Regions from separate parts of the Thermanaerosceptrum fracticalcis genome, predicted to be linked through region 2. Evidence: riboswitches for the same ligand, from Rfam matches in the RefSeq annotation. Region 2 holds a riboswitch; the other holds the start of a gene.
The links. Region 2 has a riboswitch for thiamine pyrophosphate ahead of BR63_RS18570 (thiamine-binding protein). Riboswitches for the same ligand answer to the same signal wherever they lie in the genome.
Positions count from the first base shown of each region.

Region 1 (15,454 bases), 1.7 Mb from region 2:
AAAAAGTTTTCCGGAAAATGCGGTGAAACTGTGAGATTACGGTAAAATAAAATTAGATAGATTAAAAGGAGGGTTTTTTGTGGCGTTCAAAGGATATGTACAAGTCTATACAGGTGACGGCAAAGGGAAAACCACAGCGGCCATCGGCTTAACCATTCGTGCCCTGGGAGCGGGTAAAAAAGTTTTATTCCTGCAGTTTATGAAAGCGAAGGTTTACAGCGAGCATAAGATTTTACCGGGTATTTCTCCTAACCTGACCTTGGAAACCATGGGTAAACCCTTTTTTGTAGTAAAAGAAGGGAGTATGCCGGAAGAGGAACTGGCCAAGTGGCGTGATAAAGTTGTTATCTTTTCCCCGGGACAACCGCCCAGGGAGTATGTAGAACTGATGGAAAAAGGGATTAAGATGGCGAAGGAGGCCTTAACCAGCGGGGAATATCAACTGGTGGTCTTGGATGAGCTTAACGTGGCTTTACATTTTGGCCTGGTGACCTGGGAACAGGTGGAAGACTTAATTGACAGCAAGAGAGATGATGTGGAACTGGTGCTAACGGGGCGGGGGGCCACTCCAGAGCTAATTGAAAAGGCTGACCTGGTCACGGAAATGAAGGAAATTAAACATTACTATACAAAAGGTGTAGAGGCCAGGATGGGGATAGAAAATTAACAGGAAACATAAAAAGAGTATGCCATTAAAGCATACTCTTTTTAAATATATCGGAAAGTATAAGTTTTGGGAGCCGGGAAGTTCCCTTTTTGTGCGACAGGCAGTCGCACCAACTCTAGGCACAGTCTAGGGCACCTGCGTGCCTCAATAGACGCACTATTCCCCGACAAACAGGACAAGATTCTACTTCCGGGAAGTCGTTTGATTTACCTAGGTTTATATATTCATCGAGAAATAAGTTAAAGTCCCATATTAATACCAAAAAAATCACCCCGAAACGTTTTGCTAAAATATTAGCAAAATATTGGGGTGTGGAAAACATAGTTACGTCGTTTTATTTTAAAAAATTTCCTCTGGTTTTGGATTTAAGCTATTTGCTCATGGGATGGAGCGATTCTTCATATATCCGCCTTATTACCTCCTCGGTGGCCTTTACGGGTGAAAGTGAAAGCAGCAACCCCAGGGACGGGGTCGTCATGGCCAGTTCGACCAGCATCGGGATGTCCTTTTCGGTAAATCCGAAGTCCGCCAGCTTTTTGGTGCACCCCACGGTAAAGAGCCATTCTTCTACCTTCCTGGCCGCGTACTCTGCCTCGCCGGGCAGACCTTTCAGCTCAGGCACTATCGGGTTGTAAATATCGGCCAGCACTTCGGCTGCCACAGGGTAGATGGTCTTGATTATGGCAGGTAGCAGCGCGCCCAGTCCTAGGCCGTGAGGCAATTCCGGCTTTACGGCGCTTAAAGGATGCTCCAGAGCGTGGGTGAGGTGCAGGAGGCCGTTGTCGAAAGAGATACCGGCCAGGGCCGAAGCATACAGTAGATAGTAGCGGGCTATCAGGTTGTCGGGCTCATTTATTGCAACCGGCAGGTAGCGGGCGATGAGCCTTACCGTCTCTTTTGCGGTTAAAATGCTGTAAGGGGATGCGGCAAGGGTCGTTGAGGACTCGGTAATGTGGTTCAGGGCATCCACTGTGACGGCCACAGTCTGGATCCCATCCAGTTTTGTCATGAGCTCGGGGTCATCGATGGCGAAAAGGGGATAAATGCAGTCGTAAGCAATGGCGGGCTTGTAGTTCTTTTCTGGGATTGTGGCCACCGCGAACCTGTCGACCTCCGTGCCGGTGCCGTGGGTGAGGTTTATGGCTATGATGGGGACTGCCTTTTCAGGGATGAATTTCTGCTCGTAGAGGTCCCTTCCCGTTCTGTCTTTGTACTCTAATAGGATTGCCACTCCTTTGGCGGTATCTATTGGGCTCCCGCCACCTATGCCTATCACTGCCCGGGCACCCATTTGGCGGCCCATCGCCGCGGCTTCGTCGATCATGTCAACCGTGGGGTTAGGGCCAACCCTGTCATAAATTGCATACTCGAGACCTGCTTTTTCAAGGGCCGGTTTGACCACATCCCATGCACCGCTGGTCTTATACGAGTTTTTGCCGGTGATGAGAAATACCCTTGAGATACCCATACTCTTAAGCACATCTAGGATGTCACCGATTTTGTTTATGGCTCCTATTCCTAAATAGGTGGTATTCTTGCAGCGGAGTTCGAATACCTTGAACGGATTGATTTTAGCTTCCCACATGATCATCTTAACCTCCGGTTTGTGAAAATTGTAACATGTTACTTGCCCAGATGGTACCATACTTTCTTCGCCCTGTAAAGTAGAACTTTTGTTATTGTGATTATTCTATGATAATGCACTTGTGATTATTCTATGATAATGTCACTTGTATAAACTCACAGAGTAAAATGAAGACCGCTGACAAAGGTACTTTCCTCCGGCTCATGATGCCTGATGTGGGAAAAAGCTCTCTCAGGCTCGGGTTCGCTATGCAAGACAATGAGGGGACTCCCAGCCCCACCCGGGGTACACGCCCTCACCACATCGCCTTCGATCGCTCTCTTGAACAAAGGCTTTAAATCCCCTCCGGCAAATACCTTTGTCGTATACTTTGTTAACAATCTAAGACCTGGTTTTCACCAGGTCTTCACAGCTTATGCCTATCTCATTACCCGACAGAATTAACATAAGTCGGTAGTCGGACGTCGGTTATCGGATATCGTTAAGTTAAGCACGGGCTTTCTTTTGCGCCAATTCTTTTTTCTTCTGTATGAGATAGCCAATTACCAGGATTGCTGCACCTATAATGTCTGTATAGGTACCCGGCGTTACCAGCATGATCCCGCCAACAAAGAACGCAATGCGCTCAATAAATGATAGGTTGGTGAGTAAAAAACCGGCAACCCCCGCACTGACACCGATAATGCCGATGACGGAAGTAATGGTAATCTGGACCATTTCCCAGGCGTGTACATCAATCATCAGCAGGGCCGGGTTATAAACAAAGATATAGGGTACCAGGAAGGCTGCGATAGCCAGTTTGGAGGCGTTAAAGCCTGTTCTTAGCGGGTCGGCCTTGGCAATCCCCGCTCCGGCAAAGGCAGCCAGCGCTACCGGTGGCGTAACGTCGGCGATAATACCGAAATAGAAGGCAAACATGTGGGCCGCCAGGACAGGCACGCCGATGAGGACAAGGGCGGGAGCAGCTATGGTGGAAGTTATGACGTAGTTGGCTGTGGTGGGTACACCCATCCCCAGGATGATGGAGGTAATCATGGTAAAGAAGAGGGTGAGAAGTAATTGTCCTTGAGCCAGGTCCACCAGAGTAGTACCCAGTTTCAGACCCAGACCGGTCATGGTTACTACTCCAATGATGATACCGGCACAGGCAGTGGCGGCCAGGACTCCCAGCACACCCCTGGCTCCTTGCTCCAGGCCCTCAATTATATCCACTAGACCAATCCGGGTGTTCTTTTTAAGCATAGAGACACCGATTGATAACACGATGGCGTAAAGAGCCGCCTTCATAGGCGTAAACCCGGAAACCAGCAAGTAGATGATAGCCAATAGGGGAACGATCAAATGTCCTCTTTCCACCACCAGGCTTTTAAACTTGGGAAGCTCGTCACGGTTCAAGCCTCGCAGGCCCAAACGCCTGGCTTCCAGGTGAACGCCGGTCCAGACACCAAAATAATAAAGGAGGGCCGGGATAACGGCAGCGGCGATTATCGTAACATAGGGAGTTTGGGTAAACTCTGACATCAGGAAGGCAGCGGCCCCCATAATGGGGGGCATCAGCTGGCCACCGGTAGAGGCAGTTGCTTCTACGGCGCCGGCAAATTCCGGTTTGTACCCTAACTTTTTCATCATGGGGATGGTAAAACTGCCAGTTCCCACAACGTTAGCCACGGAGCTACCGGAAACAGTACCCATGAGTCCGCTGGAAAGTACGGCTACCTTTGCGGGACCGCCGGAAGCCCAACCGGCAATGGCATTGGCAATGTCGATAAAGAATTGTCCCATACCCGTCTTCTCCAGGTAGGCCCCAAATAAGATGAAAAGGAAGATAAAGGTAGAAGAGACACCGATGGGAATACCAAAGATGCCTTCAGTGGTATAGAAAAGATGCTGTACCAGTGTATCCAGGTCTGCTCCCCTGTGGGCCAGTTCCCCCGGGATATAAGGGCCCAGGAGCGCATAGGCAATGAAGAGGAGGGCAATGGTCACCATAGGCCACCCGACCACACGGCGGGCCGCTTCAATGACGAGTACCACTGCTAATAAACCTACCATAAAATCAAGGGTGGTTACTGTTCCTGCCCTGGACACCAGGTCCTGGTAAAACACGACGATATACATGGGCACTGCGGCCCCCAGCACGGAAAAAATCATATCCACCGGATGGACGCTATGCCGGGGCCAGCTTTTCTTGGCCGGATACAAAAGGAAAATCAGGCAGAAACCAAAGGCGATATGGACAGATCTCTGGATCATCGCATCTAAAACGCCAAACACTGCCGTATAAATTTGAAAAAGCGAAAAGGTTATGGCAATGGCGGATACGAGTTTTGCCCCGAAACCCGTCAATTTCCGGTAGTCAGATTCTTTATCATATTTTTTAAGAATTTCTTCGCTGTTGTCGACGCTTTCTAATTTGAGGTTGTCAGCCATTTTTTCGCCCCTTTATCTACGTAATTAATGTTTTTTAAGACCAATTTTTGCTTGGCCCTGATTTCCAGGAGACTTTCCGGTTTTGCAAAAGCCAGCAGGGGATATGTTGCATTATCTATTTGAATAGCGTGGTCAGGTATTGGCGAAACCCTGATAGGAATAGCTTGTAAGGTCCGGTCGAAGCGTAAAACAAATTGCCCGTTTTCGTTGGTAAAGACACCGCCTTCATCGGTAAAAGGCATACCTACTCCCAGGGAAGAGTAGCGTACTTCTTTTAAAATGAAGCGGTTATCCTTACTAATGATAAAAGTTTCATAGACAGGGGTTTTATGCACCGAGTGTGTGTAAATCAAGGTAAACTCTTTTCCGGGTACAGAAAGTTCCTTTTCTATTTTGTGTTCCACATCGCGAATCGTCAATACTGTATCTTTTTCCATCCCCCAAAGCATCAACAATACAGCCGGGATAAACGCTGCGAGAAAAATTTTTACCAGGTGTCTTTTCATAAAATCTGAGCATTGGATTGCTCCAATGCTCAGTTTCCCCCTTCAGACTATTTCTTTTGCTCGTTAAAGAACTTTTCTGCACCAGGATGGAGTTTAATCCCCATACCTTTTTTACCGGTTTCCGGTTTGATGAGAGCGCCTTTGGCATGGGCTGCTTTTAATCTTTCTTGATTTTCATACATAGTTTTAATGAGGCTGTATGCTGTTTTCTCATCCATTTTGGAACTTACAGCCAGCATAGCCATAACGGCGACGCCTTTCACTTCTGTGGTCTGGTCTTTATAAGTGTTGGCGGGGATAGTATCTTTGGCATAGAAAGGATATTTTTGGATGAGTTTATCGGCAGTAGCATCATCAACAGGGATTAAAACAATTTTATGCTGAGCGGCGATGTCGGAGATAGCGGCGGTGGGATAACCGGCGGTTACGAAGGCGGCGTCGATGTTACCGTCCTTCAGGTTGTTGGCTGCTTCACCGAAGGAGAGGTACTGCACAGTGATATCGTTATAAGTAATACCGGCGGCTTCAAGAATTTGACGGGCATTGGCTTCTGTACCGCTTCCGGCAGCGCCTACGGCGATTTTCTTACCTTTGAGATCAGCTAAAGTGTTAATCCCTTTGTCAGCCCTGGTTACGATTTGGATATTTTCGGGATACAGGGTAGCAAAACCTCTGATTTCTTCATACTTCTTGTCTTTAAAGGATTCTGTCCCGTTAGCGGCATAGTAAGCGATGTCGTTTTGTACAAAAATAACTTCTACTTTACCGTCTCTTAAGAGGTTAACGTTGGCTACAGAGGCACCGGTACTTTGCGCAGTAGCATTCATACCTTTAATATTTTTGTTCCAGATATCAGCCAAAGCTCCACCTAAGGGGAAATAAGTACCTGTGGTTCCACCGGTAGCGATGTTTACAAATTTTTTACTTTCACCGCAACCGGTTGCCAGTGCTGCAAACATGAAAACACATAAGACAAGAGCAACAACTTTTTTGTTCATCTTTTTACCCTCCCTAACTTTTTAGGGGTCAAACCCCGTTTACTATTATATAACACTATCCGGGCTAACTCAAGACAAGAGAGGGATAAGTTGCGAATATTTTGTATTTGTCATACAAAATACAATATACAAATAAATGAAATAAATTAAAAGGGAGCTCGAAGCTCCCTTTGTCACTAAGTATTTACGTATGGCCTTTTAGGAGAACGGCTGCGCAACTTTTGCAGGCCATAAATCACTACGATGATGACTAAACCGATAGTATCGGTAAAAGAGCCGGGGTCAATCAAGCAGACACCTGCCGGGAAGAGAAGGAGCCTTTCCCACCAGTAACAGCGGGTAACAAAGAAGCCGGTGGTGCTGGCCCCTATGCCAAACATACCGATGAGGGCTGTAATTAGTGCCTTGGTGATGGCTAAAGGTGTAACATTAACCAGGATTAAAACAGGGGAGAGGGCAAAGATATAAGGTACAAGGTAAGCAGCAAATCCCAGCTTAAAGGCCTCAAAACCGGTCCTAAAGGGGTCAGACCTGGCAATCCCCGAACCCGCGAAGGCTGCTAAGGCTACCGGGGGAGTGATATCGGCGACGATACCGAAATAGAAAACGAACAAATGGGCGGCCAAGGGATTGATGCCTACCTGTACCAAAGCGGGGGCAGAAACCGTCGCCTGGATAATATAGTTCGCAGTAGTAGGTACACCCATGCCCAGGATAAGAGAACCAATCATGGTATAAAGGAGGGTTAAATAAACGTTACCTCCGGCTAAACCCACAATGCCGCCGGCCATCTTCAATCCCAGTCCGGAAAGGGTAATGACGCCCACAATGATACCTGCTGTGGCGCATGCTGTCACTACAGGCAGGGCGGAGCGGGCCCCATCTTCCAATCCTTGGACTAAATCCTCAAGATTCAGCCGGGTTTCGGGGAGGATCATGGCTACGGCAATTATCATTAAGATGCCGATAAGGGCTGCCAGCATAGGAGTAAATCCTTTAACCAGCATGACGATAATGCCGAAAAGGGGCAGGGATAAAAACCATTTCGTCTTGAGCAGATGTTTCCAGTCAGGCAGTTGTTCTCTGGGAAGGCCCTTAAGCCCCGTTTTTTTAGCTTCCAAATGAACGGTGATAAAGATGCCTGTAAAGTACAGGAGAGCCGGTATAGCAGCGGCCAGGGCTATCTTATAATAGGGAATATTGAGAAACTCTGTCATCACAAAGGCTGCTGCACCCATGATTGGCGGCATCAACTGCCCGCCTGTGGAGGCGGCAGCTTCTACAGCTCCGGCAAATTCTGGGCGGTATCCGATACTTTTCATTAAAGGGATGGTCACGGATCCCGTACCCACCGTATTGGCTACGGAACTGCCGGAAATGGTGCCTTGCGTCGCGCTGGCCACTACCGCGGCTTTGGCAGGTCCCCCTGTAGCACTGCCGGTTAAACCTACGGCCACATTGGTCATCCAGTCACCGATACCCGTTTTCTTTAAAAATGCGGCAAAGAGCATAAAAAGAAAGATAAAAGTGGACGAAACATCTATGGGAATGCCCAGGATACCTTCAGTGCTCAGCCACTGAAAGGTAGCAATTCTTTTCACAGTAAAGCCCGGATGGGCTAAAAACCCGGAAAATTCTGGACCAAAATAAGCGTATAACAGGAAAACAACTCCCAAAGAAGTGATGACAGGGCCGGCAATTCTACGTGTAGCTTCGATGATCAGGAGAACTGCGATAACAGATATCCACATATCCATGTCATTAAAATTTCCTGCTCTGTTGATAAGGTCTTCATAAAAAATCACATGGTACAAGGATACTAAGGCAGAGAGTATAGCCAGTATGTAGTCATACCAGGGAATTTTTATACTTTTACTTTTGCGCATGGCTGGATACAAAAGAAAAATCAGGACCAGTGCGAAACCGACGTGAGGGGCTCTTTGCAGGGTGGAAGGGAAGATACCAAAAGCAGCCGTATATAATTGCCCCAGGGACCAAATTACACATATTATTGTGATGATACGGGCCCAGGGTCCTTGGAACTTACGAAAGGCAAATTCACGATCGTATTTAGCCATGATTTCTTCCGCCGTTCCTGCTTTTAAATTAATTCCTACATTTGTAACCTCATCTTTATTGCATTTCATTCTCATACCCCTTTCTTTATATAAAAGTGTTACAGGAAGCGGAGCATGTTTTAGCAGGAAAATATGTTTATAGAAAAGACCGGCCACCTGCACCAGGCAAGGCACCGGCCTCTTCGGCAAAGGAAAGGGGACACACCCGCTGAAGTATTAGCCGTTCTTTGGGGACGGGAATGTCCCCATCGGTAATGGACACACCTGCTTATCTGAGAAGTTACTAGTTATTAGTTGTTAGTTACTAGTGATTTGGGTCGGACTTCGGAAGTCGGAAAATGGACGGGAATGTCCCCAATTTAGGAGAATTATTTATTTCGGCATAATATTGTCAGGAATCTTAATCCCTTTTTCTTTATAGTACTTTACCGCACCGGGATGAAGAGGAGTAGTGATACCGTCCAAAGCTTTTTCCAGTTTAATGTACTTACCTGCAGCATGGGCGGCAGCAATTTCGGCACTTTGTTCATAGAAAACTTTAGTTAAATCATAGACCAGGTCTTCAGGCAGGTCTGCTTTACAGTATAAGGCCGCCTGCATGTTAATGGTGTAAGCATCTTTCTCATTACCGTAGGTACCGGCGGGAATCACATACTGGCTGAAGAAGGGGTATTTAGCTTTTAGCTTCTCAAACATGTCGCCTTTGATTTCAATAATCTTGATCTTGCGTACAGTCATAACGTCCTGGATAGCGGCTGCCGGTACACTCAGTACACCAAAGTTGGCATCAATATGGCCGTCTTTAAACTTACCTGCCGCATCACCAAAACCGGCGTATTCGGGTTTGAAATCTTCAAGTTTAAGTCCATATTCAGCAAAAATATCCTTGGAAATGACGGCTGTACCGCTGCCCGTAGGACCGATAGCCACTTTCTTTCCTTTTAAATCAGCAATGGATTCAATTTTACTATCTGCTGCGGCAATCCCTTGATATACTTCGGGATAAATAACACCGATAGTGCGGAAGTTCTTAATAGCTCCTGTATCCTTGAAGGCATCACCTTCACCTTTCCAGGCCTGGTCTGCGATGTTGTTCATGGCCATACCCAACTGGGCTTCACCTTTACCAATCCGTTTGAGGTTTTCTACCGAGGCGCCGGAAGGCTGGGAAGTAACCTGGACTTTACCGGCCAGATGCTTGTTCCAGGTATTGGCCATGGCTCCCCCTAAAGGATAGTAGGTACCCCCTGTGGAACCGGTAAGCAGGAACAATTGAGCTACCTTGGGTTTCTCTTCCTTCTGCGGCTGGCTTTTACTGCCGCCGCTGCAGCCGGTGAGGGCAATGCTTATAGCGAAGATAACCAGGACTAGCATTGCAATACTTTTCTTCCTCATTCTCTCTCCTCCTTTTAAAATCTTCTTTTGCATGTTATTATTCATTATAACCTATAATATGCAGGAAATCCACCTGTATACAGTATTTTCGCGCAATTTATGTTAGCAAGGATTTTATTACATAAAAAGTGTTTATAAAATAATGATGCAATTCCTGCATAATATATAGTATAATGAAGGAAAAAAATCATAAACAAAGGGGGAAGTAGTATGGATAATGTTTTTTACCGGAACTTGCGCAAAAGCTATCCGGAAGTTGACTACGGTAAAGGTATATATTTATATGATAAGGAGGGGAAAAAGTATATTGACGCCTGTTCAGGTTCAGCCGTGGCCAACCTGGGCCATGGACATCCCCGTGTAATAAAAGCCATGACAGAGCAGGCCGAAAAAGTAGCTTTTACCCATTTATCCAGATGGACCTCCGGTCCTGTCAAAGAACTGGCCGATCTTGTAGCTCACCTGGCTCCCGGTTCATTAAACAAGTTATATCTGGTCTCGGGTGGTTCTGAAGCCACCGAATCAGCCCTCAAAATGGCACGTCAGTACTATTTGGAACGGGACGGCAAGTCGTCTAAGTACCGCATCATTTCCCGCTGGCAGAGTTTTCATGGCAACACCATAGGCGCCCTTTCCATGACAGGCGATAAACGGCGCAAAAAATATTCGCCTTTACTTCTGAATTTTCCCCATGTGGCGCCGGCCTACTGTTATCGCTGCTCCTTTGATAAAGACCAAGAAACATGCAGTGTGGAATGTGCCCTGGATTTAGAGAGAGCAATAAAGCTGGAAGGGGCCGATACCATTGCCGCCTTTATAGCCGAGCCCGTTGTGGGTGCGGCCTGCGGGGCCCTGGTGCCTCATAAGGACTATTTTAAAATAATCCGGCAGATTTGCGATCATTACGATATCCTGTTCATTGCCGATGAAGTAATGACCGGTTTTGGCCGCACCGGTTCCATGTTCGCCATAGAGGAGTGGGGAGTGGTGCCTGATTTGATTTGTGTGGCCAAAGGCATGAGCGCCGGATATTCACCCCTGGGCGGTGTTATTGCTAAAGATGAGATTTACGAGGTTTTTAAAAACGGTTCGGGTTCCTTTGTCCACGGCCATACTTACGGCGGAAATCCCTTATCGGCTGCCGTAGCTGTGGCTGTAGTCAAGACCATCCTGGAAGATAATCTGGTAGAAAATTCCCGCAACGTGGGAGAGTATCTCTTAACACAACTACAGGAAAAATTACTGCCATTCTGGTATGTGGGTGATGTACGTGGTAAAGGCCTGATGCAAGGGGTAGAAATCGTTAAGAATAAAGATACTAAGGAACCTTTCCCTGCTTCCCTGAATATTGCTGAGAAACTTACCGTAACTTTGATGGATTTCGGCGTCATCGTATATCCCGGCAACGGTATGGCCGATGGAGAGAATGGCGACCAGTTCTTATTGGCACCTCCCCTGATTATGACCAGGGCGGAAGCCGATGAACTGGTGGAGCGGATGGAAGGGGGCTTCCGTGAGTTTGAAAAAAGGATCTCTCAGTATAAGTGAGGATTAGCACAGGAGGGAAGATGCAAATGGGAAACAAAGTAATTATAACGATAGCGCCAACAGGCAATGTGCCAACCAAAGAGATGAATCCCCATCTCCCCGTAACGCCCCAAGAAATTGCAGATCAAATATATGAATGCTGGAAAGAAGGAGCGTCAGTTGCCCATATTCATGCCAGGGACAAAGAAGGCAAACCAACCTCGGATGTGAATGTTTACAGGGAGATTTTAGAGCGTTTGGCGGAGAAAAAGGATTGTGACATTATTACACAGCTCTCTACAGGGGGCCGGGCAGGAAACTCTTACCTGGAAAGGGGACAAATGATTTGTCTTAAACCCGAGATGGCCAGTCTGGCTACAGGGTCATCCAATTTTCCGACCAAGGCAAATTTGAACGACCCTGAGACTATTGCTTATTTGGCGGGACAAATGCGAGCTTATGGTGTGAAACCTGAAATAGAAGTTTTTGACACAGCGATGCTGGCAAATGCCATGCAGCTTGTCAAACAGGGTGTCATCGACTGGCCCCTGCAAATTAACCTTGTTCTCGGTGTGCCTGGTTCCCAACCCGCTAGTTTCCAACAGCTTTTCTTTCTGTATCAGAATCTACCCCAAGGTGCTACGTGGACCGTATCTGCCATTGGGAAAGACCATGTGCCGTTATCGACCATGGCGCTGGCCTTAGGCGGCAATGTGCGCGTGGGCTTGGAAGATAACATTTATTACAGTAAAGGTGTTTTAGCTACCAATGTTAGTCTGGTGCGAAGAATTAAAAATATCGCTCTGGCTATGGGAAAAGAAATTGCCACACCAGAAGAGGCGCGGCAAATTTTAGGTTTAGAAATACTGCATAAGTAAAAGATTGGTTTGTCAAAACGGATCAGTTGATTACTGATTTACTGTGAAAAAAAGTCTTTTGCGTTTTGCGTCAATTTTTACTTGATTTTGTCTTTGAAATTGTATTACTATAAATCTAAAAAGAGTTATTACAATAAAATATTTAAACACTAGGGGAGCTGGATAAGGCCGGCTGAGATTAAGGACCGCTAAATTCTTTAACCCTTTTACCTGATCTGGATAATACCAGCGTAGGGAAGTGATGTCATACATATACAGATTTGTATATGGAATTACGGGCACAAATCCCCATCCTGGGATTTGTGCTTTTTATTTTTTAAATATTACCTGGAGGTGTATTTTATATGGAGTTTAAGAAAGCTTTTACCCAACTTTTGCATGAGGTAAGAGAACAAAAACCGCTGGTCCATCATATTACCAATTACGTTACTGTAAATGACTGTGCCAATGTTGTTTTGGCCCTGGGAGGTTCTCCCGTTATGGCTGATGATAAAAATGAAGTAGAAGAAATGGTGGCCATAGCTTCTGCTTTAGTGATTAATATCGGAACATTAAACAGTAGAACTATTGAATCCATGATCCTGGCAGGGAGACAGGCCAATAAGCTGGGGATCCCCGTCATTCTCGATCCCGTGGGGATAGGGGCTACACAATTGAGAACCAAAACTGCTCAAGAAATCATACAGGAAGTTAAAATATCCGTGCTCAGAGGGAATATGTCAGAAGTAAAAGTGCTCTCAGGTTTGGCCGCCAAAACAAGAGGGGTGGACTCCGGGGATGACCTCCAGGGAGGCAGGGAAATTGCCATTAATCTTGCCCAAAAATTAAACTGCACAGTAGCCGTCACGGGAGCAAAGGATATTATCTCCGATGGCATTAAAACAGCCTTTATCGAAAATGGACACCCCATGCTGGCGAAAGTCACGGGAACCGGCTGCATGGCTACATCTTTAGTGGGAACCTACTGTGGTGTTACCAAAGATTACTTTTTGGCCGCTGTGGCAGGAATCATGACAATGGGTCTGGCCGGGGAAAAAGCTTATCAAGCTCTGAGGGGTCAGGACGGTATTGGCACCTTTAAAGAGAAATTATTTGATTATATTTTTAATCTTTCTCCAGATGAGATGATGGAAGGGGCTAAATTAGATGTTCAATAAGAGCCCTTAGAAAGAGAGATTTAATTTAGGTAAAGGAAAGGTGTGGAAAAATATGACACAATTAGAAGCTGCCAAAAAAGGTATTGTGACAAAGGAAATGGAAGAGGCGGCCCAACTGGAAAAAATAACGCCGGAAGAATTACGGGAAAAAATAGCCTCAGGCGAAGCCGTTCTACCCTGTAATGTAAATCACAAAGGGATTCGCCCAATGGCTGTGGGTAAGGGCTTATCTACCAAAGTAAATGCCAATATCGGCACGTCTGATGCCTATCCAGAATTAGAAAAAGAGCTGGAAAAATTGAGTGTGGCCCTTAAGGCAGGTGCCCATTCTGTCATGGACTTAAGTACAGGGGGAGATATTAATCTCGTTCGCAAAAAAATTATTGAGGCCAGTCCTGTGATGGTAGGGACCGTTCCTCTCTATCAAGTCCTGGTAGACACCCAGAAAAAGGGTAAAGGTATGGTGGAAATGACGGCCGATGACATTTTTGCCGGCATCGAGAAGCACTGTGAGGATGGGGCTGATTTTATCACTGTTCACTGCGGCGTTACCTTGGAAGTTATCCAGGAACTAAAAGAAAAAGGTAGAGTTATGGATATCGTTTCCCGGGGCGGATCCTTTATCACAGCCTGGATGTTACATCACCAGAAACAAAATCCTTTGTTTGAGCAATTCGACCGTCTTTTGGACATTGCCAAAAAGTACGATGTAACCTTAAGTCTGGGTGATGGCTTAAGGCCAGGTTGTCTCGCCGATGCTACTGATTCCCCGCAAATTAAAGAATTAATTATTCTGGGTGGATTAGTAAAACGGGCCAGGGAAGCCGGGGTACAAGTCATGGTGGAAGGGCCTGGTCATGTTCCTTTAGATCAAATAGAAGCCAATATGAAGCTGGAAAAGACCTTGTGCCATAATGCGCCTTTTTATGTTTTAGGGCCATTAGTTACAGATGTGGCTCCGGGTTATGACCATATTACTTCCGCTATTGGTGGAGCCATAGCAGCTTCGGCAGGCGCCGATTTTCTATGTTATGTAACACCGGCGGAACATCTGGGACTGCCCACGGTGGAAGATGTGAAGGAGGGCGTCATCGCGGCCAGGATTGCGGCCCATGCTGCCGATCTTGTCAAGGGTATTAAAGGGGCCTGGGAGTGGGACTTAGAAATGGCTAAGGCCCGGAAAAAATTAGACTGGCAAAAACAGATCGAGTTGTCTATTGATCCTGAAAAAGCAGGAAAAATGCGCAAAGCTAAAAATGAAGACAGCCAGGAATGTTGTACCATGTGCGGAAAATTCTGTGCATATAAGTTGATTAGCGAATACCTGGGGACTACATTTACAGGCTGCTAAAAAATATAGCCCTCTGCCAGTTCCACAGATAATTTGGCAGGGGCTATATTTTTCATTCCGAGTAATAAGTTTTAAACCGGGCCCAGATATCTTCCAACTGGCTTAAGGCCTGGGTAGTTTTCTCCGATTCCGCTGTGCCCACGGCAATAATCAGGGCATTGATCAGGCTTAACGGTGCCACAAAGGAGTCGATAAAGGACCCCATATGGCTGTGGGCTACCAGGAGGCGTTTGCTGTACTGGGAAAGAGGAGAGGTCACGGAGTCGGTAATGGCCAGGGTGTGGGCACCTTTTTCCTGGGCATACTTGAGTCCTTCAATAGTTTGACGGCTGTACCTGGGAAAGGAAATACCGATGACCACGTCTTTTGGTCCTACAGCAAGCAATTCTTCAAAAAGAGTACCGGTCCCGGAGATTAGACGGGAGTTCTTTAAGAGGAGATGAAGATAAAAATGCAAGAATTGTCCCAGGGCGGTGGCGCTGCGCAGGCTAATGATATAGATATTGCGGGCCTGAATGATTTCCTGGACGGCGGAGCGGAAATCCTGGACATTCACGTCTGCCATGGTTTTTCTCAGGTTTTCCATATCTGTGTGAAAAACCCATTCCAGAACATTGCTATCTTCTTTGAGGGATAGCCGGTGTCTTTCCACTGTGGTAATTTTATTTTTGATCATATCCTGTAATGCTTTGTTAAGTTGGGGATAGCCGTCGTAGCCCAGCATAGTGGCAAAACGTATGACTGTTGATTCACTCATACCCAGGGTTTGTCCCAATTCCAGAGCCGTAAGGAAAGCTGCTTTATCATAGTGCTGTAAGATAAATTCTGCCAGTTTACGGTGGTTGGTGCTCATAGTGGGGAACTTTTCCTGGATACGTTTGC
Region 1 covers NZ_CP045798.1:1,582,829-1,598,282, reverse strand. The annotation lists gene BR63_RS08325 (cob(I)yrinic acid a,c-diamide adenosyltransferase) at 80-667, shown strand; gene BR63_RS08320 (iron-containing alcohol dehydrogenase) at 1,038-2,252, opposite strand; gene BR63_RS08315 (hypothetical protein) at 2,408-2,581, opposite strand; gene BR63_RS08310 (TRAP transporter permease) at 2,739-4,682, opposite strand; gene BR63_RS08305 (DUF1850 domain-containing protein) at 4,661-5,119, opposite strand; gene BR63_RS08300 (TAXI family TRAP transporter solute-binding subunit) at 5,236-6,186, opposite strand; gene BR63_RS08295 (TRAP transporter permease) at 6,363-8,333, opposite strand; gene BR63_RS19750 (hypothetical protein) at 8,401-8,526, opposite strand; gene BR63_RS08290 (TAXI family TRAP transporter solute-binding subunit) at 8,637-9,659, opposite strand; gene BR63_RS08285 (aspartate aminotransferase family protein) at 9,870-11,207, shown strand; gene BR63_RS08280 (beta-keto acid cleavage family enzyme) at 11,234-12,064, shown strand; TPP riboswitch at 12,206-12,318, shown strand; gene thiM (hydroxyethylthiazole kinase) at 12,409-13,221, shown strand; gene thiC (phosphomethylpyrimidine synthase ThiC) at 13,274-14,572, shown strand; gene BR63_RS08265 (MurR/RpiR family transcriptional regulator) at 14,625-15,454, opposite strand, start outside.
Region 1: linked by a shared signal. The riboswitch ahead of thiM (hydroxyethylthiazole kinase) and the one ahead of BR63_RS18570 (thiamine-binding protein) in region 2 are both predicted to bind thiamine pyrophosphate.

Region 2 (15,454 bases):
ACATTAGGTCAGCCCTTTTTCAAAGGAGTCTTTTTGTAACCGGGAGCGTGATTTTTACACAATTTCTTTGTGGGCCCTGTTCACCGGTTGCTGTGAGGTTAAAAAAGTTACAATTTTCTTCCATACCTGGCGGGTTTGGGAGAAGGTTTCATAGTGTTTTACTACGTTCCTGTGATAATACTCAAGATCATCATGAATCCTGGTAAATTCATTCGTATTAAAGTACTGGAGAATGGGATCATGCTTCCGTAAGTGCATAAATACAAAACCTCACCGCTAAGAGTGAGGTTTGTTTTGGGCTAATGCTTCCAGTAACAACTTCTTCAATTTTACAAATTTTTCCTCCGTGATCAGATCACGAAAACGGGGTCTTTCCAGTTTTACCTCTACATCCAGTTTCACCGTAGCGGGCCGTGTACTGAGGACATAGACCCGGTCCGACAAAAGCAGGGCCTCGTCTACATCGTGGGTGATAAAGAGGACGGTAGGATGATATTTTTCCCAGATTCCCAGGAGCCACTCGTGCATTTCCCCTTTGGTAAAGGCATCCAGGGAACCAAAGGGTTCATCTAAGAGCAAAATCTCTTTCCCCTGCAGCATGGTCCGGAGGAAAGCCACCCTTTGTCTCATACCACCCGATAATACGACGGGAAAACTCCGCGCAAACCCCTCAAGGCCGAATTCCGGCAAAAGGGCCTCAGCCCGTTTCCGGCCCACGTCCCTGGCAACCCCTTGTACTTCCAGCCCCAAAATACAATTGTCCAACACGGTACGCCAGGGGAGGAGCAAATCTTTTTGCAGCATGTAAGCCGTATGCCCCTTCTGTCCCGTGATATCCTGGCCGGATAAAAGGACCTTCCCCCGGTCCGGCCTCTCCAAACCGCTGATGATATTAAAGAGGGTGCTCTTGCCACAACCGCTGGGCCCGATGATACTAACAAATTCACCTTTGCCAACGGCCAGGGAAATATCCTTTAATGTCCATATTTCTCCCTGGGGAGAGCTATAGGTCTTTGTAATATTTTTAATTTCCAACATATTTCTCTCCCCTTACCTTCATCCTAATATTCCCCTCTGTATACCTCTTATTTTGGGGGCAAAAATTCATTGGTAAAGGCCTTGTCAGCTTCAATCATTTTATCAAGAAGCTTGCGTTCAAACATCCACTGGGCATACCCCTCCCAGACCTCTTTTTTTTGCCGGCCCCACTGGGGAGCATCGGCCTGAAGCTGAGTACTCAGCCACTTCTGGCTGGCCATTACCAGTTCGGCGTTAAGTTCGGGAGCATGTTTGAGAAGAATCTTGGCTCCTTCTTCCGGTTGGGCAATAGCCAATTCGTAGCCCTTGCTTGTTGCATGCATAAACTTTTTTACAAGGTCTGCCCGCTCTTTAATATTCTTTTCGCTGGTAATAATGACAGGAGTGTAATAATCCAGGGCTTTATCAAAATCTTTGAGCATGATGACATTCAAAGGGATCTTTCTTAATTCGGCCTGGATCCCGTCCCAACCATAATAAATCCAGGTAAAATCCACTTTTTTACCAATAACAGAGAAAAAATCAGCGGAACCGATATCGATAAATTTTACTTTTTTCCCATTACCGCCGTCTTTGGCCATGACCGCTTCAATGACCGCATGTTCAGCCGGGGACCCCCATCCCCCATAGCGCTTGCCTTCCAGATCTTTGGGACGGGTTAGATTGGCTTCTTTCAGCGAAGCAAAACCTGAGGTATTATGTTGAATAACTGCCGCCAGGGAAACGATAGGAATATCGGCTGCGCGCGCATTAGTCACTTCCTCCTGGTAACTGACTCCGAAATCCACTTTGCCCGCAGCTACTAACTGGGCCGGTCCCGGTTCACCTGACTGTAGAATTTCCACATCGAGCCCCTGCTCTTTATAAAAGCCTTTTTCTTTAGCTACATATAAGCCTGTGTGGTTGGTATTGGGGGTCCAATCCAGCATCACTGTAACTTTAGTGAGAGGTGGAGGAGCAGGAACGGGGGCAGGTTCCTCTTTCTTGGGCGGAGCAGTAGATGTACATCCGGTCAGCGCCATCAAAACAAAGATGAGGAGGGTGTAGGCTGTAAACAATTTTTTCATAAATCATTCCTACCTTTCTATGAATTAGGAAGCTCCCGCCGCTAAGCGAAGTGTAAGCGGGAGAGGCTTTACACCTTTTCATCCTGTTGCCAGGATATTTTCTGATACAGCCAGGGCATAGTTAACCTGGCGATTATTTCAATGATTCCGACAAGGATTAGACTCATGGCGGTAATCGCCACAATGGAGGCAAATACCCGCTCCGTAAGAAAAGAGTGCATGGAACGAGTCATGTATATTCCTAAACCTTTGGACCCACCCAGCCATTCACCGATGACAGCGCCCATAATACTGTAGGTGGCCGATATTTTCAGTCCTGCAAAAAAGGACGGTAAGGCTCCCGGGAACTTTACCAGCCTCAGGATCTGCCCGGGGGTAGCCCCCATGGTCAAAAGCAGTTTCACCATATCCTGGTCAATATGATCCAGACCTTCTACCGTACTTACGGTGATGGGGAAAAAGCAAACCAGGGCCACCACCAGTACCTTAGGCAGAATGTCATAACCAAACCAGATGATCAGCAGGGGAGCTACGGCCATAATGGGTATGGTCTGGGAAACCACAATTAAAGGATAAACTGTCCTTTTCACCCAGGGAAGCAAGCCCATGGCCAAAGCCAGACACGTGCCCATGATTACGGCAAGGCCAAAGCCTAAAAGAGCTTCCACAGCGGTTTGCAGGCTGTGCTCCAGAAGAAGAGGAAAGGATGCTATCAAAGCCCCGGCCACGAGACTGGGGGCAGGTAAAATAAATTTCTCAATTTGGAAAATCTCCACAGAAAATTCCCACAAGAGCAATAAAATGAGAAAAGCAAGAAAAGACGAGACATATCGTTTCATCACATCAACTCCTGTACTTATGTATTTTTTCTTCCATGGTCACTCCCTCCGGCTTATAGTCAATCTTGATCACGGACATAACCCTGGAAGCTCCTGCCCGGATACAGGCATCCTGAGCCTTTTTCACCACTTCCCAGAGGGTGTCCAATTCTCCTTCCATGGTAGTCTCCATGGGACCCACCAGGTATTTGACCCCTGATTCCCGGATGACTTTAATGGCTTCATCCACTACCTCGTAGGTTCTCTCGTCCTCTACTTTGGGTATTACCTGTAAGCTCAGATTGACCGTTGCCATAATTCCACTCCTCCCGATTTTCGCTTCGACTATGGGACTTCCTGTATTATACTAACAACTATCATCTAACAACTATCAACTGCAACTAAAACGCCGCCCCCAGCTAGGAAGCGGCTCTACACTTTATGCTCATATTCCCTCCGCTGGCATTATCCAGATCAGGTTAAAGGGTCGGCATATTATAGTAATGCCCTCTCAGCCGGGTTCACCCAGCTCCCCTCTTATGTAGTTTAATCATATCTTAACGCAAGTATTTTAAAACGTCAAACAACCTTTTTTATTTTCCCAGCTCTTCAATTATAGACACCACATACCGGGCACTATCGACCAGATCCTTAATGGGAATAAACTCATCAAGAGTATGCACCTTGCTCATGCCGACACCCAGATTAACGGCTTTAATCCCCCGGGCGTTAAAATTATTGGTATCACTGCCCCCACCGGTGGAAATTACCCTGCTCTCCAGGCCTAATTTCTCTGCAGCCTTCCTGGCTGCCAATACCAGGGGGTCCTGTTCCTCTACAAAAAAGGGGTTATAAGCCCTTTCCACATTGCTTTCCAGCCTGGCGCCAAATTCCCGGCAGGCCTCTTCCATACACTCCACCATATGCCGGCTCTGCTTCTCCAGCTTTTCTACGGAAAGGCTTCTGGCTTCGGCCTCAATTTCCACCCGGTCACAAACAATATTGGTGACACTACCTCCTTTAATAACCCCAATGTTGGCAGTGGTTTCTTCATCAATCCGCAGGAGTTTCATCCGGTCAATAGCTCTAGCTGCTGCCTGAATGGCACTGATTCCTTCTTGGGGGCTTACGCCGGCATGGGCAGCTTTGCCGTGGATAACAAAAGAGAGTTTATCCTGGGCAGGGGCCCTGTTGATAATCGTTCCCGGTGCCCCACCGCTGTCTAAAACAAAGGCAATCTTACCCTTTAATAAGCTGTAGTCCAGGTATTTCGAACCAAACAGGCCCCCTTCTTCGGCAATAGTAAAAACAACCTCAATGTCGCCATGGGATATGCCCTCTTCCTTGAGATGACGCAGGGCCTCCAATATGGCGGCGATTCCCGCTTTATCATCAGAACCCAGGACAGTATCGCCTCTCGAGTAAATAATACCCTCTTTAATCACCGGTCTAATACCCTCACCGGGTGATACGGTATCCATATGGGCAGCAAAAATCACGGCAGGCAGCCCGGGTTTATTGCCCTTTAACCGTCCAATCACGTTTCCGGTGTCTGACCCCGCCTCTTTGCCCGCATTGTCCACATAAACTTCCAGGCCCATGGCCTCCAGCTTATGTTTTAACAGCTGGGCAAATTGCCCTTCCTTTTTGGTAGGACTGGCTACCTGCACCATTTCCATGAATTCCTTAACTATACGTTCCTGGTTAATCATTAGACACACCCCGTTTTAGTTGGTAGTTGTTAGTTGATAGTTGGCAGTATAACTAAATTATAGCAGGAAGCCTCACTGTTCGTATACGGCAGGTTCAGGCAACGCGTACACCTGGGGAATCCCTTTCGGATAGCGGGAACGGGGCGTGTAGCTGGTATGCAGGAGCTTGTGGGCCTTTTCACTAAGGGGATGACCCAAAAATTCTTCATACAGCTTTTTTACTGCCGGGTTTTCATGGGATTTGCGGTAGGGCAGTTCCTTTTCAGCTTTATAAAGGGAATCGGCGCGATCCATTCTATAATCTATGGTCCCTTCCCAACCCCTGCGCAAGGGGAGGATGGGTTGCCCTCCTCCTCCCACGCAGCCACCGGGACAACCCATGATTTCTACAAAATGATAAACTTCCCCGCTTTTTATTTTTTCTAAAAGCATCCGGGCATTCCCCGTGCCATGGGCAATGGCTACCCTGATTTTTCCCTGGGGCAGCTCAACTTCCGCCTGTTTGAGACCATCCATGCCGCGAAGAGACTGGACATATTGGGGTAAAGGTAATTCCTTACCTGTGGTGATCTCGTAAATCGTCCGTAAAGCCGCTTCGATCACTCCCCCTGTAGCCCCAAAGATCAGGCCGGCGCCGCTGGCTATACCCATGGGGGTATCAAATTCTTCTTCCGGCAAATTGGCAAAGTCAATACCGGCCTGGCGAATCATGCGGGCCAACTCCCGGGTAGTAATGGCTATATCCACATCCTTAAACCCACTGTCATTCATCTCCGGGCGGTTTAGCTCATATTTTTTGGCAGTACAGGGCATTACAGAGACGACCACCATTTTGGCAGGGTCTATCCCCACTTTTTCAGCATGATAGGTTTTAGCTAAAGCACCAAACATGGAGTGGGGAGACTTAACTGTGGATACACAGTCTAAGAACTCGGGATAAAAGTGTTCGCAAAACTTAATCCAGCCGGGACTGCAAGAGCTTAAATGGGGGAAGGGGCCCCCCGCTTTTAGTTTTTGCAGGAATTCATAACCCTCCTCCATAATCGTGAGGTCGGCCGTAAAATCTGTATCAAAGACCTTAGCAAAACCCATCTTGCGCAAGGCAGCTACCATCTGTCCTGTAACTACAGAGCCAATGGGAAACCCAAATTCCTCTCCCAGGGTAACACGAACCGAGGGAGCCACCTGGACAATAACATATTTTTCCGGATCATTTAGGGCATCCCACACCTGACTGGTATTATCAGGCTCATGTATAGCCGCAGTAGGGCAGACATTGGCACACTGCCCGCAGGTGATACAGGCTACATCATCCAGACTCATCCCAAAGGCAGGGGAAATAATAGACTCAAAACCCCGATGGGTAGCAGAATAAACATAGGCTGTTTGTATAGCCGAGCACACACCGATACAACGGCGGCAGCGAATACATTTAGAAGGTTCCCGCATGACAGCAACAGACTTGTCATCATTGGGAAAGGTGGTGCGCTCCCCGTGAAAAGGAATTTCCACTATATTGAAACGATGGGCCATGGCCTGGAGTTCACAGTTGGTATTGCGGTAGCAGGTCAAACAATCCTGGGGATGTTCCGACAACAAAAGCTGCAGTACGGTACGGCGGGCCTTCAGCACCCTCTTGGTATTGGTTCTTACCACCAGACCTTCAGAAACAGGATAGGTACAGGAGGCCTGCAGGTTTTTGGATCCCTCTATTTCTACTACACAAATCCGGCAGGTCCCCACCTCGTTCACACCCTTTAAATAGCACAGGGAAGGAATATCCACCCCTGCATGCCGTGCCGCCTCTAAAACCGACATTCCTTCGGGTACCGTCACTTTTCTGCCGTCAATGGTCAGGCTGACCTTTTGCTCTTCCTTCATCATCATCACTCCTTGGCTATGGCGCTAAAAGGACATTTGGCCTGGCAGGCTCCGCATTTAATACAGATATCCTGGTGAATAAAATAGGGCGGCTTCTTAGGGGTGCCCGTGACAGCGTCAACGGGACAGACCCTGGCACACACGGTACAGGCTGTACACTTTTCGGGAATTATCTCGTAACGGACAAGCCTGGCACATACTCCCGCCGGACAGCGTTTCTCCAGAATATGAGCCAGGTATTCATCTTCGAAAAAGCGAAGGGTGCTCAGGACCGGGTTGGGTGCAGTCTGTCCCAGTCCACACAAAGAGGTATCTTTAATATCCTCGGCCAGGCTTTTTAGAAGGTCAAGATCACCCTCTCTACCATCCCCCATGGTAATACGCTGTAAAATCTCCAGCATGCGTTTGGTTCCTACCCGGCAGGGTGTACATTTACCACAGGATTCATCCTGGGTAAACTCTAAAAAGAACCTGGCAATATCCACCATACAGTCGCTTTCGTCCATGACAATCAAGCCGCCTGAACCCATCATGGCCCCTATTTCCAATAAGCTGTCATAATCTATGGGCACATCCAAATGGGCTTCGGGAACACAGCCCCCTGAGGGTCCCCCGATTTGGGCCGCTTTAAACTTTCTCCCCTTAGGTATCCCGCCGCCGATCTCGAAAATAATCGTACGCAAAGTAGTACCCATGGGGACTTCAATCAGGCCCGTATTCACAACTTTACCGGCAATAGCAAAAACCTTGGTCCCCTTGCTTTTTTCCGTGCCTATGCCGGCAAACCACTCCGGTCCCTTCAGGATAATTCGGGGTATGTTAGCCAGGGTTTCTACGTTATTAATTAATGTTGGCTTAAAAAACAGCCCTTTGACGGCGGGGAAGGGCGGACGGGGCCGGGGCTCCCCCCGTTTGCCTGAAATGGAATTTAAGAGGGCTGTCTCTTCTCCACAGACGAAGGCCCCTGCCCCCAAGCGCAGTTCTATATCAAAATCAAAGCCTGAAGCAAAGAGATTTTTGCCTAAGAGGCCCAGTTCCCGGGCCTGTTTAATGGCAATGTTCAATCTTTCCACGGCGATAGGATATTCGGCCCGGATGTAAACAAAGCCTTTGCTTGCGCCAATAGCATAACCGGCAATAGCCATTCCTTCCAGTACGGCATGAGGGTCACCTTCCAGGATGCTCCGGTCCATGAAAGCCCCCGGATCACCTTCGTCAGCATTACAGACGACGAATTTTTCCTCACCTTCTGCCTGGGCGGCAAATTCCCATTTCCTGCCTGTGGGAAAACCACCACCACCTCTTCCCCTTAAACCGGAGGCTTTCACCATCTCAATGACCTCCTGGGGTTTATAGCCGGTCAGGACTTGCCCCAGAGCAAGATAACCGTCACGGGCAATATATTCTCTGATATCTTCAGGGTTGATATGACCACAGTTATGCAGTACCTCCCGCCGCTGATGCCGGAAAAAGTCAATGTCATCCAGTTCAGATACCCGCGCCTTATCTACAGGGTCCTTGTACAACAGGCGCTCTATCACACGCCCCTTGATGAGATGGGTTTCCACTATTTCCCTGGCGTCACCAGGCTTTACTTTACAGTACATGATACCTTCCGGGTAAACAACCATGATAGGCCCCATGGCACAAAAACCAAAACAGCCCGTAGGGATTACCTTCACCTGTTCAGCAAGCTGAGAGCGTGCAAGTTCCTCTTCCAGGGCTTTTTTTACCGCTTCACTGGCCGAGGATGTACAGGCCGTACCATGACAAAGTAATAAATGGGCACGTTGAATTTTCATGCCTCTTGCTCCCCTCCCCTATGTCCACAGGGATTGCGGGTACCTATCAGCCAGTCCCACACGGGCTGTTTGTTTACCAAGTGCCGGGCTACCACTATTTTTACCCTTTCCGGCGTCATCTCTCCATAGGTATAGGTAGTACCCTCACTCTCCGTAATCTGGACGATGGGCTCTTTTTTACATATCCCCGGGCAACCGGTGGTTAACACCGCTACCCAGGGTAAATTCCGCTTGTTGATCTCTTCAAGGAGAATATTTAAAATTTCCCGGGCTCCTGCCGCAATACCACAGGTACCCATTCCCACCGTAACACGCACCTGGCCTTCCTTTGCCTCCCTGAGTGCCATACGCTCCCGGGTCTCTTCTTTAATCTTTTTTAATTCCTCCAGGGACTTCATACTCTTTTCTTCTCTCCTTCCTCAGCGGGTCCCCCAACTTTCCTGTCCTTGTTATGGATGCGGGCTTGACTGAGGGGCTGGTCTTTTTGGACAGCTTCCCGGTAACGGTCAAGGAGTTTAGGAACATCATCGGGGGTCAACTGGCCATGGATATCATTATTGATGGTTAAAACGGGGGCCAACCCGCAGGCCCCGATACAGCGGGCACTTTGCAGGGTAAAAAGACCATCCTGGGTAGTCTCACCTTCGTCAATTTTTAAATTTTCCTTGAAGGCTTCCATAATATCTCCCGCCCCTTTTACATAGCAAGCCGTCCCCAGGCATACAGAAATGGTATATTTTCCCCGAGGGACAGTGGTGAAAAGGGAATAAAAAGTAACCACGCCGTAGACCTCACTGATGGGCACATCTAAGGCATCGGCAATATAAATTTGTACATCACTGGGTAAATAACCAAAGATAAGCTGGGCCTCATGGAGCACAGTAATCAGGTTTTCGGGTTTTTCCCTGTTTCTGGCCAGGACACGGCCTAATTCCTGATATTTTTTATCAGGATGTTGCCGTAAAAACTCTTCGGGGTTTGGCACCCTCTTTTCACCCAGGCGGCAGCCACAGGTTGTCATCAATAATCCCACCCTTTAAAATATATTACTCTTAGTATGCTGCGTGCTTGGAGAAATAAACAGGTTGGCCTAACCTCATTTACCCTTTTAGAAAAAATCCTTGGCCATCTTTCATACTAAAATTGAAAAAACCCTTGCTTAGCAAGGGCTGAGAACCAGAAATTCCTTCTCCCATTATTCCAATTTTCATAAGTAAATATAAAATTTTAAAATAAGGTAATTTATGTTTTATAGTTCTTAGCCATTGACAAAGTAAAAACTCACCCCATATAATAGATATAAAATTACATACAGAGAACAGTGATGCGGAAGAAAAGTAAACTGCTGTAAAGTCTCCAGGGAGAGGGTGTCGTGACTGGAAGCACCCTTAGTACTTTCGCCAGTTGAAGTTCCCTTCCAAACTGCCAGGGTGAGTACTAATAAGGTTAGGGGACACACCTGCTGAAGCTTGAGTCTATCTCTTAAGACAGGAATGTCCCCAATAATAGTATGTAGTTCTGGCCGGAAACTTCTACCGTTACAAAGAAGGGGGTATCGGATTTATCCTGTACCTTTGCGCTAAAGAGGGTAGATTATATCTGCCAACCAGGGTGGTACCGCGAAAGCACAGCCTTTCGTCCCTAGAGGACGAAAGGCTTTTTTTATTTACCAACTACTCTATCTCTTTAGCCTGGTGATCCTGTACCCTTAAAAGAGGGTTCATGCCATGAACCAAAAAGGGTGGTACCGCGGAAAGTCCACAGTTTTCGTCCCTTTAGGGACTTAAACTGTGGACTTTTTTAATTATATTAGCAAGGAGGAAAGAAAAATGATTGTCGTAATGCAAAAAGGCGCCACAGAAGAACAACTGCAGGAGGTGGTACAAATTTTAGAAGACAAAGGCTTTCGCACCCAAATAACGAGGGGAACAGAAAAAAATATCATAGGGGCCGTAGGGGATAAATCCAGGCTTTTAGACTTAGCCATTGAGGCCATGACCGGTGTAGAAAAAGTGATACCAATACTGGCTCCCTATAAATTAGCCAGCCGGGAATATAAACCGGAGGATACCGTCATAAACATAGATAATCTTTCTCTCGGTGGTCATGATTTACAGGTAATGGCCGGTCCCTGTGCCGTGGAAAGCAAGGAACAACTGCTGGAAGTAGCTCATTTAGTGAAAAACGCCGGAGCCAAAATATTAAGAGGCGGTGCTTATAAACCCCGCTCTTCCCCCTACTCCTTCCAGGGACTGGAGGAAATAGGCCTTAAGTACTTGGCCCGGGCCAGAGAAGAAACTGGCCTCTACATTGTGACTGAGGTGATGGATACCCAAAAGGTTGACCTTGTTTCCTATTATGCTGATGTCTTGCAAATAGGCGCCCGCAATATGCAGAACTTCCCCTTACTGCGGGCCGCAGCAAAATCAGGCAAACCTGTCCTCTTAAAGCGGGGACTTTCCGCCACTATCGAAGAATGGATTTTATCCGCAGAATATATTCTGAAGGAAGGAAATTCCCAGGTAATATTATGTGAACGTGGTATCCGAACCTTTGAAACATATACCCGTAATACCCTGGACCTTAGTGCCGTTCCCGTCATCAAGTACCTCACCCATCTCCCGGTCATCGTCGACCCCAGCCACGGTACCGGCAAGTGGCGCTGGGTACAGCCCATGGCCCAGGCGGCAGTGGCTGCAGGCGCCGACGGCCTGATAATCGAAGTTCATCCTAATCCCAGCGAAGCTCTGTCCGACGGTCCCCAGTCCCTGACGCCGGAGAACTTTAACAAGCTGATGAACAGCCTCAAACCCATTGCCCAGGCGGTAGGCAAAAAATTTGATCTCTCCGGTACCCCCGAATATTTTGGTTACTCCCAGGTGATCTAGATGAAAAAGATTTTGGCTTTTCTCGGACCTGTGGGAACATATTCTTACGAGGCCGCTTCCCGCTGTCTCCTCACCCTGGAGAATACCCAGGAATGGACGTTGCAAGCCTTACCCACTATCCCCCATATCCTCACGGCAGTTGCAGAAGGAAGTGTGGATGCAGGTTTAGTGCCTGGCGAAAATTCTATTGAAGGGACCGTCAATATTACCCTGGACATGCTGGCCCATGAATTATCCCTCTATATCCAGGGGGAAACAGTTCTCAATATTAACCACTGCCTTTTCAGTCACAGCCAGGACCTGGGGGAAATCCATACCGTGCTCTCCCATCCCCAGGCCCTGGCCCAGTGCCGCAGGTTTCTGCAGCAAAAACTGCCCCAGGCACGTTGCCTTCCCGCCAATAGTACAGCCGAGGCAGTACAGAATCTCGCAAGTATGGGCCCCGGTACGGCCGCCATTGCCTCACGGGATACTCACCGGTTCTACAACGTACCTATCCTGGTCCCTGACATTGGGGATTATCCCTGTAATCAAACACGCTTTCTTTTGGTAGGCCGTACCCCTTGTCCCCATTCAGATACGAAAAAAACCTCCCTGGTGCTGGCCCTGGAAAAGGACCGCCCGGGAGGACTCTATGAAGTTTTAGGGGAGTTCGCCAGGGAAAACATTAATCTCACCAAAATAGAATCCCGCCCGGCTAAAAAAGAATTGGGTAACTATATCTTTTTTATTGATTGTGAAGCGGGCCATGACCATCCTGGGTTACAGGAAGTCCTTCGTAATTTGGAAAAGAAAACGGCGTTGTTAAAAAATCTGGGGTCGTATTGTTCAATTGTGTAAGCAAACATCAAAAAGGTATACTACCCTCTGTTTCCTAAATAAAACGGGTAAGCATATACATTTATTCCAACCAAAATGCTATAAAATGTTTAAGAAGTAATATAAGAAAAGCTGTAGTAAGCCCCTGGCTACCGGAAGGTAAGACCAAGGGCGAAATTTTTGTTGTCACTATTTATTTTTATGGTAGAGAGGATTATTGCTTATTTTTGAAGAAACATAGATTTCAAGTAATATTTCGGAAAATATTTAGTGAGGTTAAGTGATGACTCTTCGGAAAAAAACCTTGATTCTTATAGCGTTTTTCTTAATAGGGCTCCTTCTTTTCGTCTATTTCACTTCTCAGTTTGTTCTCTACAATGGTTATCTGGAACTGGAAGAGCGAATACTCAAAAGAAATGTTGACCGGGGACTAAATGCATTGCAAAGAGAAATTATGACGTTAAATGTTACAGTGGGTGACTGGGCCTTTTGGGACGATAGCTACCAGTTTGTACAAAATCTCTCAACCGAATATATAAACTCAAACCTTACTGACCCAACATTTATTACCAATAAACTCAGTTTAATGATGTTTATCAATAACTCTGATGAAATTGTTTTTAGTAAAGGGTTTGATTTAATCAATAAGAAAGAAACTGATATTCCCGAAAGCTCTAGGGAAATGGTGAGAAAAAAATTATTTCATTTTGAGCTTTCAGATAAAAACATGAGTAAATCTGGCCTCATATCAGTACCCGAGGGACTCTTCCTGGTAGCTTCCCGCCCCATTTTGACCAGTAATTACGATGGTCCTTCAAAAGGTGCTTTAGTCATGGCCCGTAAATTTGATGATACAGAATTAAGCATCCTTTCTGACATTACTCAATTGACATTAACACTGAAACCCATTAAAGAATTGCCTGATTATGCTTCCTTAAGAACCTTACCTGATAAAAATAATAATTTAATAAGCAAGATTTATGACAAAGACTTCATTACAGGATATACCGTATTGAAGGACATTTTTGACCAGCCGGTGATGCTGCTGGGGGTTACTGCACAACGGGAGATTTATAACCAGGGACTGGCTACCTTATATTTTTACATTGCCATTGTGTTTATCGCTATTGTATCATTTTTCACATTAATCTTTTTGCTTTTACATAAAATGGTTTTATCCCCCATAGCTAGATTGAGCGCTGCAGTGCAAAAGATTGCCGTTAACAGTGACCTATCCTCAAGAGTACCCGTTGAAGGCAAAGATGAAATATCCAGTTTGGCAGCAGAAATTAACAAAATGCTGTCAGTAATTGAGAATACCCAACAAGAACTTAAGGTAAGTAAAAACCGGTATAGATACCTCAGTTATCATGATAGTCTTACCGGCTTATATAATAGGACTTTCTTTGATGAAGAGATGGCCCGTTTAAATAGAGATCTAAAGAATTACACACCCTTAAGCATCATTTGTGTAGATGTAGATGGTCTAAAACTTACAAATGACACCTTAGGCCACAGAGCCGGCGATGATTTATTAATATCCTTTGCGAGATTGCTGGCCAAACCCTTTAGGAAAACAGATGTAATTGCCAGAGTTGGTGGTGATGAATTCTGTATTATTCTCCCCGGCACAACTAATGAAACAGCCCATATAAAAGCGGGGGAAATTATAAAACTAATTGAACAATACAATGCAAATCATTCGGTCATACCCATAAGCATTTCCGTGGGGATAGCCACCTCCCAGGGGTCTGAGAGTGAGTCCATCTATGATATTTATCAGGCAGCAGATAATAATATGCAGGAGTTATGCAGTTGGTGGAAATAAATAGAAAATAATAACTCAAAAAATATTTTAAAAAAGATCCTAATTTTCGACAAAAAAGGTCTTGACTTTTTCGAAAAGCCCCCATAATCGCTTTGGATGGTATTTTTTACCATCACTCTAGCGATATGGGTGATGTTGATGAAGAAACTGTGTAAACCAACTTTCGAAAAAAAGGATCACGGTCAAGGTGCCGGAATCCCGGTACTCAAGACAATTTGGGATTTGTTTGACCTGTCTCTGCTGTTTTCCCAGTCCGGAATACGCAAACACTCCGGAATTCCAGCGTGGCTCCTGGCTTTTGCCTACATCTGCGGCCTTGCTAATCATTCAAGTTCTGCAAATCAAAATGCTAAGTTTTCAACGGAAGCTCCATTTTTACAACAACTGCTTTCCGGGCAAATCATCTCTCAAAGTGCCTTCAGCCGGTTTCTCTCCAAGCCCTTTCAGTGGCTCCGGTTCTCTTTGGGCAGATTTGCCAGGTTACAAGAAAACACGGATAGCAGGCTGACCGACGGCGATATCATTGCCTTAGACGATACTAAAATTGAGCATCCTCACGGTAAAAAAATCCCCTTTCTCTGTTGGCTCTTTGACAGTTCGGATAAGTGCCATGTATGGTGCATTAATCTTGTGTCGACCCTGGCTGTCTTAAAGAATGGGCTCGAATATCCTATGCTGTGGCGCTTCTGGGTTAAAAATGGCCAGGAGAATGAAAAACAAACCAAGCTTGATCTTGCTAAACAGATGCTCGCAGAGGTGCGTCAGTTGAACAAGGCCAGACTCTGGGTAGCCATGGATCGCTGGTTTTTGTGTAAAAAGTTCCTGAACTGGCTGATGGGTCAAAATTTTGACTGGGTTACCAAAGCCAAACGTAACACGGCGCTATTCAGGAAAATCTACGACCCGGTACTAGGAAAGGAACGCTACATTAAACTTAATCCGAAGCAACTGCTGCGAGAAGTTTATTCCCAGCTTCGGGTCCTTGGCAAAGAATCGGTTCTCAGTATTCCGGACATTTACATCAAAATGCCCTATGAGACCTTAACACGCAAGGGAAAACCCATTACTAGACAACGTTTTTTACCCATAGCTGCCATTGCAGCCACTTATGAGAAGCAGGCTGTCGAGGGCAGCATAGTTCTTCCGGAGGAAGAATGCCCGGCAACCTTCAAGGATGCGTATCTCCTGATAAGCAATCGCGTAGATACGCCGGAAGAAGCTGCAACTGCCTATGCTAAACGATGGAGAATAGAAGTTTTTTACCGCACCGCTAAACAGAATCTTGGTTTAACATCTTGCTATGCTCAGTCTGAAACAGCTCATTTCGCACATGTGGAGCTCTTGTTTACAGCGAAGACCCTTCTTTGTTATGCCTCTTGGGAGTGCAATAAAGAAGGCGCCGAACAAGCCCCCTCCCTCTGCGAAGTGATAAGGTACTTCTTCAACGCCGGTTGTCGGATCCGCTGTTGCGAGCAGTTGATCCAAGTCTATTTTGACACGGCAACCCAGCGTTTTTCAAGGCTTATTGATAAATTCTGGCCACATTCTTTGGAACTTAGGTTATGGAATTGGAAAAATTATCCTGAAACTGCATAACTACT
Region 2 covers NZ_CP045798.1:3,664,876-3,680,329, reverse strand. The annotation lists gene BR63_RS18590 (hypothetical protein) at 55-258, opposite strand; gene BR63_RS18585 (ABC transporter ATP-binding protein) at 277-1,038, opposite strand; gene BR63_RS18580 (ABC transporter substrate-binding protein) at 1,086-2,105, opposite strand; gene BR63_RS18575 (ABC transporter permease) at 2,174-2,944, opposite strand; gene BR63_RS18570 (thiamine-binding protein) at 2,949-3,239, opposite strand; TPP riboswitch at 3,358-3,470, opposite strand; gene BR63_RS18565 (M20/M25/M40 family metallo-hydrolase) at 3,517-4,635, opposite strand; gene BR63_RS18560 (NADH-dependent [FeFe] hydrogenase, group A6) at 4,708-6,522, opposite strand; gene BR63_RS18555 (NADH-quinone oxidoreductase subunit NuoF) at 6,522-8,318, opposite strand; gene BR63_RS18550 ((2Fe-2S) ferredoxin domain-containing protein) at 8,315-8,716, opposite strand; gene BR63_RS18545 (NADH-quinone oxidoreductase subunit NuoE family protein) at 8,713-9,339, opposite strand; gene aroF (3-deoxy-7-phosphoheptulonate synthase) at 10,148-11,206, shown strand; gene pheA (prephenate dehydratase) at 11,207-12,046, shown strand; gene BR63_RS18530 (CHASE4 domain-containing protein) at 12,309-13,853, shown strand; gene BR63_RS18525 (transposase) at 13,992-15,449, shown strand.